One region of the Phreatobacter sp. AB_2022a genome, then DNA from elsewhere that is predicted to be linked to it. Evidence: predicted binding sites of a transcription regulator. Region 1 holds the regulator's gene; each other region holds the start of a gene.

Region 1 (4,271 bases):
CCCCGGGGCGCCGGGAGACCGCCGAGCCGGCCGCGCGGGCCGCGGGGGGCCGGGCCCCGCCGCAGCCGGCCCGCCGCATGCCGCCGGCGGCGGAGTGACCGCCGTGCCGGCCGGGCCATCCGCGGCCCGGCGAGTGCCGCCGGCGGCGGAACTTGCCGATGTGACGGCGGAATGTCTTGTCGCATCCCTTACAAGCGCTTGAATGCTTGGCTTTTTCATCGTCATTGATGTGTCACGTCGCAAGCATAGAACCGTCGTCATACACGGGTAGGGAAAAGCCCCTTTTCCCGAGCCCGCCCAGGAGACCTGCATGACCGAGCATATCGTCAGCGCATTCGAGAACGAGCTGAAGGGCTTGGCGCAACGCGTCGCCGAAATGGGCGGGCTGACCGAGAAGCAGATCGTCGGCGCCATCGACGCCTTGATTCGCGGCGACGTGGCGCTGGCCTCGACGGTGCGCGCCGCCGATCCGGCGATCGATGCCATGCAGCGCGAGATCGAGGAGGCCGGCATCCTGGTGATCGCCAAGCGCCAGCCGATGGCCATCGACCTGCGCGAGATCGTCGCCGCGCTGCGCATCGCGGCCGATCTCGAGCGGATCGCCGATCTCGCCAAGAACATCGCCAAGCGGGTCATCGCGATCAACGGCTCGCTGCCGCTGCCGAAGGTCACCGGCGGTTTCGATGCCATGGCCCGCCTCGCGCTGGAGCGCATCAAGGAGGTGCTCGACGCCTTCGCCCAGCGCGACGTCGCGGCCGCGCTGGAGGTCTGGAAGTCGGACGGCGATATCGACGCGCTCTACAATTCGCTGTTCCGCGAGCTGCTGACCTACATGCTCGAGGATCCGCGCAATATCGGCGCCTGCACCCACCTCCTGTTCTGCGCCAAGAACCTCGAGCGGATCGGCGACCACGCAACCAACATCGCCGAGACGATCTACTACGTGGTCAACGGTACGACGCTCGCCGAGGAGCGGCCGAAGCTCGACACCACGTCGATCGTCTCGGCCGGCTCCTGACCAACAAGGGACTGAACTCATGACCGCACGCATCATGGTGGTCGAAGACGAAGAACCGATCACCGTCCTGCTCCGCTACAATCTCGAAGCCGAAGGCTATCGCGTCGAAACCGTGATGCGGGGCGACGAGGCGGAGGTGCGGCTGCGCGAGGCGGTCCCCGATCTGATGCTGCTCGACTGGATGCTGCCGGGCCTGTCCGGCATCGAGCTGTGCCGGCGCATCCGGCTGCGCGCCGAGACCGAGCGGCTGCCGGTGATCATGCTCACCGCCCGCGGCGAGGAGGGCGAGCGCGTGCGCGGCCTGGCTACCGGCGCCGACGACTATGTGGTCAAGCCGTTCTCGGTGCCTGAGCTGCTGGCGCGCATCCGCGCGCTGCTGCGCCGGGCCAAGCCGGAACATCTCTCCAGCCTGTTGAAGTCGGGCGATATCGAGCTCGACCGCGAGACCCGCCGGGTGCATCGGTCGGGTCGCGAGATCACGCTCGGGCCGACCGAGTTCCGCCTGCTCGAATTCCTCATGCAGTCGCCGGGCCGCGTCTATACCCGCGAGCAGCTGCTCGACGGTGTCTGGGGCCGCGACGTCTATATCGACGAGCGCACGGTGGACGTGCATATCGGCCGCCTGCGCAAGGCGGTGAAGCGCGGCCGCGAGGCCGATCCGATTCGCACCGTGCGCGGCTCGGGCTACGCCTTCAACGAGCGCTTCGCCGGGGCGGCGTAGGCCCGCGCCCGGGAGCGCGAGCCTCGAACCACGGCCGGCCTCGATGCCGTTGGCGTCGGTCCGGACGCGATCCGGCCTCAGCTCAGCCGTTCGATCGCCCGGCCCAGAACGCGCTTGTAGTCCACGAAATCGATGAAGATGCCGTGCGGACCGGCATCGGCCGGCCGCGGCCCGGCGCAATGCCGGCCGATTTCGCGGCGGAAGGCTGCCGCACGCACCGGCCGGTCGCGCCGCGCCGTCAGATAGCTCGCCACCGCCCGTGCCTGCAGGTCGCGCCCGGGCCAGCCGATGCCGCCGCCCTCGATCATGCCGACGACGAAGAGGTTGTTGTCCGCCGGCGGAAAGATGTTGAGATAGAGGTGCGGGGCGGGGGCCTGCCAGTTCAGCTCGCTCTTCAGCGCGGCCTCGTCCAGGAACGGGAAGGTGATCCGGTAGCCGGTCGCGAACAGCACGAGATCGACCTCGTCGGCGCGGCCGTCGGTGAAGATGACGCGATCGTCGTCGAGCCGGGCGAGCGGCGGCCTCAGGCCGATATCGCCCTGGCCGAGATGCTGCAGCACCAGCGTGTTGACGATTGGCGTGCGGTCATACAGCCGGTGCGCCGGGCGCGGCAGGCCGTAGCGTTCCGGCGGGCCCACGACGAAACCGAGCACGGCCTCGTGCACGATCGAGCGGAGGCGTCGGGGCAGAACGAAGCGGGCCTTGTGATTGGCCTCGTCGGCGGGCCTGCCGCGGAGGAATTTCGGGGTGAAATGATTGCCGCCGCGCACCGACCACAGGACCTTGGCTGCGCGGTGCACCGCATCGACGGCCAGATCGCAGCCGGTATTGCCCATGCCGACGATCAGCACGCGCCGGTCGGCGAAGATGTCGGGGCTCTTGTAGGTCTTGGCATGCATGAGGTCGCCGGTGAAGGTGCCGGGCACGGCCGGCAGTTCCGGGTCGCTCAGATGGCCGTTGGCGATCACGACGCCGGCATAGGTCTCGCTCGTCCCGTCGTCGAAGGTCGCCTGCCAGCGGCCGTCCTCCTGGGCGAGCCGGGTCACGGCACGGTTGAAGCGGATCGACGGGTAGAGGTCGAAATGGCCGGCGAAGGCCTTGAGGTAGTCGAAGACCTGGGTGTGGTGCGGATAGGCCGGCCAGTCGGCCGGCATCGGATAGTCGGCGAAGGCCGTGGTGGTCTTGGACGAAATGAGATGGGTGGTCTGATAGATGCTGCTCGACGGCGCGCCGTAGAGCCACTGGCCGCCGACATCGAGATTGCACTCGACCACCTGGAAGGGCAGTCCCGTCTCCTTGAACACCCGCGCGGTGGCAAGTCCCGACGGGCCGGCGCCGATGATGAGATAGGTCATGCCGCGGCCCTCGCCTGCCAGTAGCGATCGAAGGTCTCGGCCGCCGACAGGGTCGGCCGGTAGCCGAACCGGGTCTTCAGCCGATCATTGGCGAGCACCGGCCGGTACTGCAGGAAATTGACCTGCGCCGGGCCGAGCGTCGTCAGGCCGAGCCGGTTCGCGAGCCCGAGTGCCAGGCGCATCAGCCCGGGGGGAACGGCGAGGTAGGGCTTGCCGATCCGCCTGGCGATCTCGGCAAGCGTCAGCGTGCCGTCGCCGGCCAGATTGTAGATGCCGGGCGGGCTTTCCGCCGCGCAGGCGCGGCCGAGGGCCGCCACCACATCGGTCTCGCTGACGAGGCTGAAGGGCGTCGCGCTGCCGGCAAGGCCGATCACCACGGGCCGCTCGAAAATGGCGGTGATCTGGTTGGCGACGCCCGGGCCCAGCACGGTGCAGGGGCGGAACACGACCTGTTCGAGGTCCGGATGGGCCAGCCGCGCGGCGGCGAGCAGTTCCTCGACCTGCCGCTTGTGCCGGGAATAGGGGAAATCCTCGTTGCCGCGCAGCGGGCTGTCCTCGGTGAGCGGAACGGCATTGTCGGCATGATAGCCATAGGCAGCGCCGCTCGAGGTCACCACCAGGCGGCGCGCGCCGGCGGCGAGGCATGCCGCCACGACATGACCGGTGCCGACGACGTCGATCTCGCGGTCGCGCGCGGCATCGCCGCCGGCGGCGACCACCGATGCCAGATGCACCACGACGCGCGGGCGGGCCGCGGCGATCCGGTCGGCGAGCGCGGGATCGCGAATGTCGGCCTGCTCGTAGCGGATGCCGGGGACCGGGGCGGCGGGCGCCCGGATGTCGAGCCCGACGACCGGTTCGCCGCCGCCGGCAAGCTGCCGCACCAGGGCAGCGCCGATGAAGCCAGCTGCGCCCGTGACCAGGATGCCCGTGTTCATTCCGCCGCCGCCCTGCGGTCGCGGCGGGTCCAGAAGGCGGCGAGGGCCCAGCCGGAAACGATGTGCCAGACCCCCCAGCCGGCGGCGATCAGGGCGGCACCGCCCAGGGCGTCGAACTGGTTGAGAATCAGGGCAAGGCCCAAGCCGGAATTGTGCATGCTCACCTCGATGGCCATCGCGCGGGTATCGTAGTCGCTGAGGCGCCACAGGCGCGCCGACAGCCAGCCGATGCCGACCGC
Region 2 (4,271 bases), on a different contig from region 1:
ATCGCCCGCAGCGCCTTGTCGCCGACCTGCCGCGGCTCGTCCTCCTCGGCCTGCTCGGGCTGCTCTTCCTGATGCCCTATCTCTGGATGGTGTCGGTTTCGCTGAAGCCGATGGACGAGGTCTGGCGCGCCACGCTGTCGCTGATCCCCGAAACCCTGGCCATCGACAAGAATTACGGCCGGGTGTTCCGCGAGGTGCCGATCGGGCGCTATCTCCTCAACGGCGTCATCGTCTGCGCCGGCATCCTCGCCTTCCAGCTCGTTTTCGCCATTCCCGCCGGCTACGCCCTCGCCAAGCTCAATTTCCGCGGCCGCGACACGCTGTTCGCCTTCGTCATGCTCGGCCTGCTGATCCCGGCCCAGGTGCCGGCGATCCCGCTCTATATCGCCTTCGCGGGAACCGGGCTGCTCAACAGCTATGCCGCGCTGATCGCGCCTTCGACCATCTCGGTCTTCGCCATCTTCATGTTCCGCCAGTTCTTCCGCGCCATGCCGGACGAGATGATCCAGGCGGCACGCATGGACGGCCTCGGCGAATGGTCGATCGTCTGGCGCATCGTCCTGCCCAATGCCTGGCCGGCGGCCACGGCCTTCGCGATCTTTTCCGTGGTCGCCCACTGGAACGACCTGTTCTGGCCGCTGATCGCGGTCTCCGGCAAGGGTGAGCTCGCGACGCCGGCGCTTGGCGTCATCTATTTCCGCACCGAGGAGGCGGGGGACGATTTCGGCGCGCTGATGGCCGCCGCGACGCTCACCACCCTGCCGCTGGTCGCAGCCTTCCTTCTCGCCCAGCGGCGCTTCGTCGAGGGCATCACCATGACCGGCCTCAAGGGCTGAGGCGTGCCGATCCATTGGACTGAGCTGGAGCCTTTTCCATGTCCCGACCGATCACTTCCCTGCCGCTCGACCGCCGCGCGGCACTCGGCCTCATGGCCGGCGCGGCCACGATCGGCATGCCCTCCGTCGTGCGCGCCCAGACGATCGAACTGGTCGCGCACTATTCCATGCCGCCGATCTTCAAGGAGGCGCAGGAGAGCCTAGCCGAAGCGTTCAACCGCCGGAGCGACAAGGTCAAGGTCGGCTATGTCAATCCGACCCCGACCTACGAGGAGGGCGCACAGCTGATCCTGCGCCAGGCGACGACCGGCGGGCTGCCCGATGTCTCCTTCCAGGGGCTGAACCGGCTGCGTCTGTTCTCCGAGCGCGGCATCGCCGCCGACCTGAAGCCGTTCCTGGCACGCGAGGGCGACGTCGAAAAGCTCGGCTATTCCGCGCCGCTGCTCGGCCTCGGCTTCCACGGCGGCGTGCAGTGCGGCCTGGCCTTCGCGACCTCCAATCCGATCAGCTACCTGAATGCCGACCTGCTGCGCCGCGTCGGCCAGGATCCGGATCGCTTCCCGACCCATTGGGACGAGGTGATCGCGCTCGCCGCCCGCATCTATGCGCTCGGCGACGGCAACGAAGGCATGTTCTTCCGCTGGCCGGGCGACGACTGGATGTTCTCGGCCCTGCTCTACGGCCATGGCGGCCGCATGCTGACGCCCGACGAAACCAAGGTCGCCTTCGACGGGCCGGAAGGCCTTGCCGCGCTGAAACTGCTCGATCGCATGGTCAAGGAGGGCAAGATGCCGAATTTCGGCGCCTCCGCCACCTCCACCGCCGATCTCCAGGCTTTCGGCGCCGGCAAGCTCGGCGCCATGTTCCGCACCACCGCGCAGGTTCGCCAGGTCTCGGGCATGGTCGGCCGCAATTTCGAATTGCGCACCACCACCCTGCCGGTGATCGATCCGGTCAAGGGCCGCCTGCCGACCGGCGGCGCGGGCGTCATGCTCGTCGCCAAGAATCCGGCGCGCCAGGCGGCCGCCTGGGAATTCATGAAATTTGTGACATCGGCCGAGGGCACCGCCATCATGGCGCGCAATACCGGCTACGTGCCGTGCAACCAGATCGCCATCGACGATCCCGCCCATCTCGGCGCCTTCTATGCGGCCAACCCGCTGTTCCAGGCGGCGACCAGGCAGGTTCACCTGATGATCCCCTGGTATGCCTTCCCCGGCCAGAACTCGGTGCGGGTCACCCAGATCATGGTCGACAATCTCGCCCGCATCGCCGAGCAGAAGGCGAGCCCGGAAGAGGTCCTGCGCGACATGGCACGCGAGGTCGCAAGGCTCATTCCCCGCGCCTGAGCTGTCATAATCGCGCGCTTGCACCGTCCGAAGAGCCGGCCGGAATCGGCCGGCGGGCCGCGCCGCGGGCCGCCATGGGTGCTCTGCGACAATCCGGCCCGCCCCTCACGGCGGGCCGGAAAACGCTGCGATGTCAGCATCTTGGATGCCCACCCTCAGATCCCGGACGGCGCGCGCTTCTCCTAAAGTCAGCAGCTTTTGTCACGATCGTCACACACCTGTCATCGAGAGCAGCCAGAGGTGGGGGAGCAGATCGCAGTTTTTTCTGGCACTCGAGGTACCCCAATCATGTTCAAGCGGATCTCAGCTGCGGCGGCTCTGGCCGTTGCGACACTCTTCGCGCAGCCGGCCGCGGCCCAGGGCGTCGAGTTCACGGGAGCCGGCGCCACGTTCCCGGCCCCGGTCTATAACGCCTGGGCGGCCGCCTTTAAGCAGGCCACCAACAACACGCTGAACTACCAGGCCATCGGCTCGGGCGGCGGCATCAACCAGATCCAGAACCGCACGGTCGATTTCGGCGCCTCCGACGCCCCGGTTCCGAGCGAGCGCCTGACGCAGCAGAAGCTGGTTCAGTTCCCGGCCGTCATCGGCGCGGTGGTGTTCATCGTCAATCTCGACGGCGTGAACAAGAACCAGCTCAAGCTGACCGGCGAGATCGTCGCCGACATCTATCTCGGCACCATCAAGACCTGGAACGATGCGCGCATCGCCGCGATCAATCCGGGCGTGACCCTGCCGAACCTGGCGATCCAGCCGATCTACCGCTCGGACGCCTCCGGCACGACCTTCGTCACGACCAGCTACCTCTCGGAAGCCAGCGCCAAGTGGAAGGCCGAAGTCAGCGCCGCCACCTCGGTGCAGTGGCGCACCGGCGCGGGCGCTCGCGGCAATGACGGCGTTGCCGGTGCCGTGCGCAACACCAAGGGCGCGATCGGTTATGTCGAATATGCCTTCGCCGCCGAGAACAACCTGACCACCACCCAGCTGCAGAACGCCGCCGGCCAGTTCGTCGAGCCGACCACCCCGAACTTCCAGGCTGCCGCCGCCGCCGCGGATTGGGAGAACGCCCGCGACCTCGCCGCTTCGATGATCAACAAGCCGGGCGCGCAGAGCTGGCCGATCGTCAGCCCGACCTACATCCTGTTCCCGCGCGACCCCCGCGATGCCGGCCGTGCCCGCGCCGCGCTGGACTTCTTCTCCTGGTCGTTCGCCGCCGAGGGCGGCAAGATCGCCGAGCGCCTGCACTACATCCCGCTGCCGGCGAGCGTCGTGACCCGCGTCAAGGCCGCCTGGGCCAACATCCAGAACGCCCAGGGCCAGCCGATCTGGACCGGCCCGAGCCAGTAAGCCAAAGAGAACGATGCCCGCGCCGGCCACGGCGCGGGCATCCCACTGTCCGACGCCGTGCCTCTCCGCGACCGAGCCCTGTGAGACCTCATCCCGTGACAACTGTCGCCGAGCCTTCGCTAACCACAGACCGAAGCTCCAACCTGGCGCGCACCATCCGGCGCGGCCAGCTGGCCGACGCCGTTTTCCACGCCCTGCTGTGGGCGTCCGGTGCGCTCGTCCTCCTCATCCTCGGCGCGATGATCGCCCTGCTGGCCTATGACGGCTGGCCGGCGCTGCGCCATTTCGGCGCCGCTTTCTACACGACCGCCATCTGGAACCCGGTGACCGAGCGCTTCGGCGCCGCGTCCATGCTGTTCGGCACGCTGGTGACCGCCGTCATCGCGGTGATCGTCGCCGTCCCGGTCTCCTTCGGCATCGCCTTCTTCCTCACCGAGGTCTGCCCCCAGCGGCTGCGCAAGCCGATCGGCGTGACCATCCAGCTGCTGGCCGCGGTGCCTTCGATCATCTTCGGCATGTGGGGGGCACTCGTCGTGGCCCCGCTGATCGCGGCCTATATCCAGACGCCGCTGATCGCCGCGCTGTCCTGGCTGCCCGTCGTCGGCGAGGTCTTCGCCGGCCCGCCGCAGCAGTTCAGCGTGTTCACCGCGGGCATCATCCTGGCCCTGATGATCCTGCCCTTCATCACGGCCATGTTCGTCGAGACGCTGGAATCGGTGCCCGCCATGCTGGCCGAATC
Region 3 (4,271 bases), on a different contig from region 1:
GACCCCCAGATTCGTAGTCTGGTGCTCTATCCAGCTGAGCTACGGGCGCGCGCCACGTTCGGGATGTGAAGAACGTCTCGAACGGAGGCGGTCGAATAAGCTGTTTCTCGGCGGATTGCAAGAGCGTCGGCCCGGCGCTGTGGATGATTTTTGCCGGCTGCATCCAAGGGCCGGCGCAAGGCCAGGCGGGCCGCGGGTTTGCCGCGTCGGGCCCCGGCAAACGCGCCGTCCGCGCCGTCAGGCGCGGCGGCGCTGCGACTTGCGGATGGCGGCGAGATCGATCGGCCGGTCGGGAATCGTGATCTGGAAGGTGGCGCCCAGCGTGCCGTCGGCGAGCGCGATGGTGCCGCCATGGGCGCGCACCAGCTCGGAGGCGATGGCAAGGCCGAGGCCGGTGCCGCCGGGCCGGGTCGAGCCCTGGAAGGCCTCGAACAGATGGGCGCGGGCGCGGTCGGGAATGCCGGGGCCGGTGTCGGAGACCTCGATCACCACCACCGTGCCCTCGCGCCGGGCGCCGACCCGCACCTGGTCGCGGACGGGATCGTTGGGCGCGCGCGCCTCCAGCGCCTGCTGGGCGTTGCGGCCGATATTGAGCAGCACCCGGAACAGGTGGTCGGGATCGGCGTCGACGACGAGCTCCTCGGGCACGCCGTTGATGAAGGCGATGCGCGCCTCGAAGCCGAGACCCATCGTGTCGCGCACCTCGTCGGCGAGCGCTGCGAGGCGCACGGCGGCGCGCTGGGGCGGGGCCTCGTGGGCGCGGCCATAGGACAGGGTCGACTGGCAGAAGGCGATGGCCCGGTCGAGCGCCTGGATCATCTTCGGCGCGAATCGCTGCACGGTCGGATCCGGCACGTCGGCGAGCCGGTCGGAGAACAGCTGGGCGGAGGCGAGCAGGTTGCGCAGGTCGTGGTTGATCTTGGAGACCGCGAGGCCGAGGGCGGCGAGGCGTGAGCGCTGCGCCAGCGTGTCGTGCAGCGACTGCTGCATGGTCTGCAGCTCGTATTCGGCGACGCCGACCTCGTCCTTGCGGCCGCTCGGCACGATCACCCGGCTCAGATCCTCCGGATTCTCGCGGAAGGCGATCATGGTGCTGGTCAGCCGCGCCATCGGCCGCACGAACATCAGGTGCAGCGTCAGATAGACCAGCGCGCCGGTGATGCAGGAGATCAGCAGCGACAGGAGGATGATGGTCTTCGAGAAGCGCAGCATGGCGCGCCTGAGCGGCGTCTCGTCCAGCACGATCTCGACGAAGTCGCCGGCCCGCGGCGCCGTGCCCATGACGCGCAGGATGCGGCCGTCGCGCGCGAACAGCGTGTCGAAGGCATCGCCGATCGAGCCCATCAGCGTGCGCTCGCGCATGTCGACGGTCACGTCGACCTCCGGCGGCTGCTCGGAGACGGCGAGCAGGCGGCGCGTCGTGCCGGTCTTCAGCGCCACGGCCTGGGCGCCGGCGCTGTTCAGGAGCTCGCGCATCAGCGCCTCCGGCACCATGCCGGTGGGCGCCGCCTCCAGCACCAGGGCGGCGGTGCGCGCCGAGGCCAGCCGGTCGTCGAGCCAGCTGATCCGGTAGGTCGCGACCGAAGGCAGGAAGATGAGGATTTCCGCCACCATCACGAAGATGGCGGTGAGCATCAGCAGCTTGCCCGACAGGCCGACCCCGCGCGAGGGCGCCGGCGCGGCCAGTTCGAGATCGGCGCGCCGCCGGGCGGCGAGGGCCTTGGCCTCCGCATCCTGGGTCTGGTCCGGTAACGTCTCGCGCGGCATGAGGCGGGATCCGATAGGCGGGATGCGATCATAAACGGCAGCACTCGGACACAGAAGACCGCCAAAGCGCTCATATGGGCAGGCCGGTCCGAACCAACAGATAGGTACGCGTAGCCGGCTTGCCCAGCTCTGATAAGCCTTGATGGGGCAGAACGATGGCAGCCCGGAACGACGGCCGCCCGCGGCACCGCCCGCCGCGGCCGTCCTCTGCGGCCGAGCGTCGCAATGCCAGGCCATCTGTGGCCCGTCATCCCGCCGTCATCGATCCGTTACGCCGCTGTCAGGCTGATCCGCCAAGGAGCGCCCGTTCCTCGATATGTCCGGAGCCCTTGATGCGCGCCCTGATTTTCGCCGCCGCCCTCCTCGCGGCCACGCCGGTCCTCGCCCAGCAGGAGTTCCCGGCCCGTCTCGCCGGCCATGCCCTGCTGCCGGCGGCGACCTTCATCCAGCCGCCGGCCGACGCGCCGGCCGACCTGCAGGTCTCCGGCAAGTTCACCGGCCCGGCGCGCGTCGATGCCGTCGGCACCATCATGGGCCGCTCCGCCGGCCGCCCGACGGGCCTGTCGCTGCCGTTCCGCGGCCAGCCGGCCCAGGGGCATTCCGGCATCCGGCGCATGGCCGACGGCACGTTCTGGGTGCTGACCGACAACGGTTTCGGCTCCAAGGCCAATTCGCCGGATTCGATGCTCTATCTCAACCGCTACCGGATCGACTGGGAGAAGGGCTCGTTCGAGCGCCTGGAGACCGTCTTCCTGTCCGATCCCGACAAAAAGGTGCCGTTCCGCATCGCCAACGAGGGCACCGAGCGGCGCTACCTGACCGGCGCCGACTTCGACACCGAGAGCTTCCAGATCATCGGCGGCAAGATCTGGATCGGCGACGAGCTCGGCCCCTACCTCATCCGCGTCGACATGACCGGCAAGGTGGAAGCGGTGTTCGAGACCCAGGTCGACGGCCAGGTGGTGCGCTCGCCCGACCATCCCGCGGTGACGACGCCGGCCGTGCCGGGCGGCCCGGTCGACTTCCGGGTGCGCCGGTCCAAGGGTTTCGAGGGCATGGCGGCCTCGCCCGACGGCCGCTTCCTCTATCCGCTGCTCGAAGGCGCGCTGTGGGATCCCCAGAGCAACGGCCTCGAAATGCTCGACGGCAAGCAGTACCTGCGCATCCTGGAATTCGACGTGCAGGCCGGCCGCTGGACCGGACGCCACTGGAAGTTCGTGCTGGAGGAGAACAACCTCTCGATCGGCGACTTCAACATGATCGACGGCACGACCGGCCTGATCATCGTGCGCGACGACAATGAGGGCGTGCCGGAGCGGGCCTGCCCGCAGGGCCAGCGCGCCGAGACCTGCTTCCACGCCCTGCCGCGCATCAAGCGCGTCTGGAAGATCGAGATGACCGACGCCAATGCCGGCGGCCCGGTGCGCAAGATCGGCTTCATCGACCTCCTGCGCATCCAGGATCCGGACAGCCGCGCCCGCAAGCCGCTGTCGGGCGGCCACTTCCAGTTCCCGTTCTTCACCATCGAGAATGTCGACGTGGTCGATGCCGACCACATCATCGTCGGCAACGACAACAACCTGCCGTTCTCCTCGAGCCGCGATCCGAACCAGGCCGACGACAACGAGATGGTGCTGCTGCGCGTGCCGGAATTCCTGCGCGCCCGCTGAGCGGCGCCGGTCGCAGACAGCCGAGGGCCCGGTGCAGACCGGGCCCTTGTCTTTCCGGTCGGGCCGTCACCGGTCGATGGACGGCCGCCGCGTCATCCGCGTCACGTTGCGGCGCACCGCGAAGATGCGGCCATAGGCATCGCCCTTCAGGTCGGCGCGATAGCCGGCATAGCCGAGCAGCGGATCCCAGGAACATTCCTCGTCGTGCAGGATCTGGAAATCGCCGGACAGGGTCGCGCGGATCTGCTCGCGGTTCCGGCGGTTCTGGAATTCGAGCAGGACCAGCGAGGTCTTCGACAGGTCGAGATGGGCGAGCACGTCGCCCTCGCCACCCTCGATGTCGATCTTGACGACGTCGGCCGAGGGCAGGCTCGCCGGATCGACGACGTCGACCTCGTAGGTCTCGGCCATGTGGCCGGCGACGAAGGTGTCGCCGGAATAGGCCGCGAGCCCGGATTCGCCGTCGCCGGCATAGCGGCTGACGAAGGTCGCCCGCCGCGCGGGGCCGGGGAACAGCGCCGCATTGACGATGGTGATGTCGCGCCGGCCCGCGGTGTTGCGCTTCAGGTAGTCGAAGGTGCCCGGATGCGGCTCGAAGGAGCGCACATGGCTGCCCGGCCAGCGGGCCGCGGCCCAGAGCGCGAAGGAGCCGACATTGGCGCCGATATCGAGAATATCGAGGCCGATACCGTCGTAATCGGCCTCGTATTCGCCTTCCAGCACATCCTTGATGGCAAATTCCATGGGCTCGGGGCAATGCACCATCATGGGAATGCGGGCGACATAGCGGTTCACGGGGCGGTTCCTCCTGGCGTGCCGGCGCGGGGCTGACGC
Region 4 (4,271 bases), on a different contig from region 1:
GCAGGCCGAGATCGGCGACGATCTTGTAGGTCGGATAGATGCGCACCTCGACCGGCAGCATCAGCGTCATGAAGATCACCCAGAAGGCGGTCTTGCGGAACGGGAAGCGGAAATAGACGACCGCAAAGGCCGAGATGATCGAGATCATGATCTTGCCGACGGCGATGATCAGCGCCATGGCAAGGCTGTTCAGCATCATGCCGCCGACCGGCGCGCGGGTCGACGAGGCGGTGCCGACGAAGATCGTCCGGTAGTAGTTCTCGAGGAAATGCGGGCCGGGCCTGAGCGGCATCTGGCCGTTGGCGATGGTGGAGGCGTCCCAGGTCGAGGCGACGAAGGCGAGATAGACCGGGAAGGCGACGATCATGATCCCGACGATGAGGATCAGGTGCGGCAGAAAGTCGAAAATGCTCCTGCGCTCGACCATCAGTACTGGACCTTGCGCTCGATGTAGCGGAACTGGATGGCGGTCAGGCCGATGACGATGATCATCAGGATCACCGACTGGGCGGCCGAGCCGCCGAGGTCGCCGCCGAGACGCCCGTCGGAATAGACCTTGTAGACGAGGGTCTCGGTGCCCTTGGCCGGCCCGCCGCCGGTGGTGGCGTCAATGATGCCGAAGGTGTCGAAGAAGACGTAGACGACATTGACCACCAGCAGGAAGAAGGTGGTCGGCGACAGCAGCGGGAAGATGATGGTCCAGAACCGGCGCATCGGCCGGGCGCCGTCGATCGCCGCCGCTTCGATGACGCTTTTCGGGATCGACTGCAGGCCGGCGAGGAAGAACAGGAAGTTGTAGCTGATCTGCTTCCAGGTCGCCGCCATCACCACGAGCGTCATGGCGTGGCTCTGATTGAGCAGCGGGTTCCAGTCGAAGCCGAGCGAGCGCAGCGACTGCGCGATGAGGCCGAGGGATGGCTGGAACATGAACAGCCAGAGGACGCCGGCAATGGCGGGCGCCACCGCATAGGGCCACATCAGCAGCGCCTTGTAGGCACCGGTGCCGCGGATCTGCTTGTCGGCCTGGATCGCGAGGTAGAGCGACAGGGACAGCGAGAGAAAGGCCACCAGCGCCGAGAAGACGGCCGTGGTGGCGATCGACTTGTAATATTCCGGCTTCGAGAACAGGTCGCGGTAGTTCTCGAACCAGACGAACTCGGTGGACAGGCCGAAGGCATCCTGGATCAGGAAGGACTGCCAGACGGCCTGGGCGGCGGGCCAATAGAAAAAGATCAAGGTGACCGCGAGCTGCGGCATGAGCAGCATGTAGGGCAGCACCTTGCCGTCGAAAACGACCCGCTTGTCCATGGTCCCCCCGGGAGGTGCCGGAGCGGGCAGCTAAGCCCGCCCCGGCTCATCGAGCGATCAGCGCGATACGGTGCGCTCGAACTGGCGCAGCATGGTGTTGCCGCGGGCGACCGCCGCGTCGAGCGCAGCCTGGGCCGGCTTCTGGCCGGCAAGCGCCGCCTCGACCTCCTCGGCCCAGACGTCGCGCAGCTGAACCATGTTGCCGAGCCGGATGCCGCGCGAATTCTCGGTAGGCGGCTTGTTGGTCAGTTCGAGCAGCGGCGTCTCCAAATAGGGGTTCTGGGTGTAGAAGCCGGACGCCTTGACCTGGGCATAGGCGGCGCGCGTGATCGGGATATAGCCGGAATCGGTGTGCAGCTTGGCCTGGCGATTGACGTCCGAGAGGAAGGTGAAGAAGCGCGCGACGCCACGATATTCGGCCGCCGGCTTGCCGCCCATCACCCAGAGCGAGGCGCCGCCCAGCGTCGAGTTCTGCGGCGCGCCCTGGACGTCGGGATAATAGGGCATCGGCGCGTTGCCCCATTCGAACTTCGCGTTGGCGCGCACATTGCCGTAGAAGCCCGAGGAGGTCAGCATGATCGGGCATTCGCCCGAGGTGAACCGGCCCTCGCCCGTATTGGTGCGGCCGGAATAGCTGAAGGTGTTGTCGCGCTGCAGGTCGATCAGGTTCTGCAGGTGGCGGACATGCAGCGGCGAGTTGAAGCGCAGCTCGGTGTCGAAACCGTCGATGCCGTTGGCGCGGGTGGCGAGCGGCACGTTATGCCACAGCGAGAACTGCTCGATGTTCAGCCAGGTGATCCAGGCCGAGGAGAAACCGCACTTGTCGTAGCCGGCGGCACGCAGCTTCTTCGCCGCCTCGAAAACCTCCGGCCAGGTGCGCGGCGGCTGGTCCGGATTGAGGCCGGCGCGGCGGAACGCGTCCTTGTTGTACCACATGACCGAGGACGAGGAGTTGAACGGGAAGGACAACATCTCGCCGCGCGAGGTGGAATAGTAGCCGGCGACGGCAGGCAGGTAAGAGGCCGGGTCGAACGGCTCGTTCGCCTCCTGCATCATCTGGTAGACCGGCTTGATGGCGCCGCGGGCGGCCATCATGGTCGCCGTGCCGACCTCGAAGACCTGCAGGATGTGAGGCGCATTGCCGGCCCGGAAGGCGGCGATGCCGGCGTTCATGGTGTCGGGATAGGACCCTTTGTAGGTCGGAACGACGCGGTATTCGCGCTGCGAAGCGTTGAACTCCTCGGCGAGCTTGACCACCACCTCGTTGTTGGCGCCGGTCATCGCGTGCCACCACTGGATCTCGACCTGGGCCGAGGCGGGGCTGGATACGAGCGCCGCGGCAGCGGCCGCCGCCAGCATGAAACGGCGATTCAACATCAATCATCCTCCCAAAGGCGCGGTTCGACGCCGGTACGGCTTCGGGCGTCAGCAACCCGCGCCGTTCTTGGGTCCGCCGAACGACGGACGGATGACACTCTAATGAAGCTTGTGTGACAGGGCAAAGGGCGGCGCGGCGGATTTCCCCGATTAAGCAAGGACCTGGCAGGTGTCACCTTCCCTGCAAGGGAAGCCTTGCGTCAGGCCGCCGCGACCCGCGCGCTGAGGCCCACGAGGACAAGCGACAGGGCGACGAGCGCGAAGGCGGCGGCCAGGCTCGACGCCGCCGCGACGAAGCCGATGAGGGCAGGGCCGGCGAGGATGCCGGCATAACCGACGGTGGTCACCGCGGCGACCGCCAGCGGCGCCGGCATGGCGGTCTGGCGGCCGAGCACCGAATAGAGCACCGGCACGATGTTGGCGGCGCCGAGCCCGACCATGGCAAAGCCGGCGAGGGCGGCACCGGGCGCCGCGACGAGGACGGCGAGCGCAAGCCCTGAGGCGGCGACGGCAGCGCCTGTCAGCATCACCGCCGGCCCGCCGAGGCGGGCGACGACCCGATCGCCGCTGAGCCGACCGATGGTCATGGCGAGCGCGAAGGCGGCATAGCCGAGTCCGGCCCGGCTCGGATCGACACCCCGTGCGCCGGTCAGGAACACCGCGCTCCAGTCGAGCATGGCGCCCTCGGCCAGGAACACCGCGAAGCAGAGGACCGCGATCAGCACGATCCGCCCGTGCGGCAGGGCGAAGAGCGGCGCGCCGGCACCGCCGCCACGCGCGATCAGGCCGCGGGCGAAGCCGGCCAGCAGAAGAACATTGACCGCCGCGGCGACGAGGACGGCCGCGAGCGGCGTCGCGCCGAGCCAGAGCAGCGTGCTGACACCGCCCGCGCCGGCCATGCCACCGATGCTGAAGAAGCCGTGGAAGCCGGACATCATCGGCCGCCCGCCGGCCCGCTCGACCATCACCGCCTGAATGTTGACGGCGACGTCGATGGCGCCGATGCCGGCGCCGAACAGCAGCAGGGCGATGGCGAGCACGGCAAAGCCGCTGCCGGTCGCCAGCACCGGCAGCGCCACCGAGACGGCAAGTGCCGCCGCGACGACCACGGTCCGGCAGCCGATGCGCTGGGCGAGCGCGCCGGCCAGCGGCATGGCCACCAGCGACCCGGCCCCGAGGCAGAGCAGGAGCACGCCGAGCGCGCCGTCGTCGAGGCCCGCGCGCGCCTTGGCATAGGGCACCAGCGGGGCCCAGGCGGCCATGGCGAAACCGGCGAGGAAGAAGGCGGCCAGCGTCGCGCCGCGGGCGAGCGGCGGCAAGAGGATCACGTCGCTGCGATGGAGCATGCGGCTCGACAAGGGACCGGCCTCGGATACGGGCCTGCCGGTTCAGGCGCGGTGATAGGGGTGACCTGAGAGGATGGTCATCGCCCGGTAGAGCTGCTCGAGCGCCATGACCCGGACGAGCTGATGCGGCCAGGTCATGGTGCCGAAGGACAGGACGAGATCGGCTTCGGCGCGCAGCTCCGGATCGAGCCCGTCCGGCCCGCCGATGACGACGGTCGCCGCGTCCTCGCCCGCATCCTT

The links. Region 1 encodes PhoB, which activates phosphate uptake and scavenging genes when phosphate is short. Its sites were predicted from a motif close to TGTCATNNANCTGTCAT; they were not measured.
Region 2: the regulator PhoB is predicted to act here: its motif matches at 2,394-2,410, upstream of pstS (phosphate ABC transporter substrate-binding protein PstS).
Region 3: the regulator PhoB is predicted to act here: its motif matches at 2,013-2,029, upstream of OZ671_RS09675 (esterase-like activity of phytase family protein).
Region 4: the regulator PhoB is predicted to act here: its motif matches at 2,766-2,782, upstream of ugpB (sn-glycerol-3-phosphate ABC transporter substrate-binding protein UgpB).

The regions. Positions count from the first base shown of each region.
Region 1 is NZ_JAPSET010000015.1:10-4,280, forward strand. Features, by position in the region: gene phoU (phosphate signaling complex protein PhoU) at 311-1,018, shown strand; gene phoB (phosphate regulon transcriptional regulator PhoB) at 1,038-1,739, shown strand; gene OZ671_RS12710 (flavin-containing monooxygenase) at 1,817-3,094, opposite strand; gene OZ671_RS12715 (SDR family oxidoreductase) at 3,091-4,032, opposite strand; gene OZ671_RS12720 (bile acid:sodium symporter family protein) at 4,029-4,271, opposite strand, start outside.
Region 2 is NZ_JAPSET010000029.1:18,594-22,864, reverse strand. Features, by position in the region: gene OZ671_RS20095 (carbohydrate ABC transporter permease) at 1-836, shown strand, start outside; gene OZ671_RS20090 (ABC transporter substrate-binding protein) at 875-2,185, shown strand; gene pstS (phosphate ABC transporter substrate-binding protein PstS) at 2,474-3,532, shown strand; gene pstC (phosphate ABC transporter permease subunit PstC) at 3,628-4,271, shown strand, end outside.
Region 3 is NZ_JAPSET010000010.1:99,975-104,245, reverse strand. Features, by position in the region: tRNA gene OZ671_RS09685 (tRNA-Arg) at 1-49, opposite strand, end outside; gene OZ671_RS09680 (ATP-binding protein) at 238-1,767, opposite strand; gene OZ671_RS09675 (esterase-like activity of phytase family protein) at 2,100-3,437, shown strand; gene OZ671_RS09670 (FkbM family methyltransferase) at 3,504-4,232, opposite strand.
Region 4 is NZ_JAPSET010000033.1:20,057-24,327, reverse strand. Features, by position in the region: gene ugpE (sn-glycerol-3-phosphate ABC transporter permease UgpE) at 1-427, opposite strand, end outside; gene ugpA (sn-glycerol-3-phosphate ABC transporter permease UgpA) at 427-1,308, opposite strand; gene ugpB (sn-glycerol-3-phosphate ABC transporter substrate-binding protein UgpB) at 1,366-2,685, opposite strand; gene OZ671_RS21695 (MFS transporter) at 2,886-4,031, opposite strand; gene rlmH (23S rRNA (pseudouridine(1915)-N(3))-methyltransferase RlmH) at 4,074-4,271, opposite strand, start outside.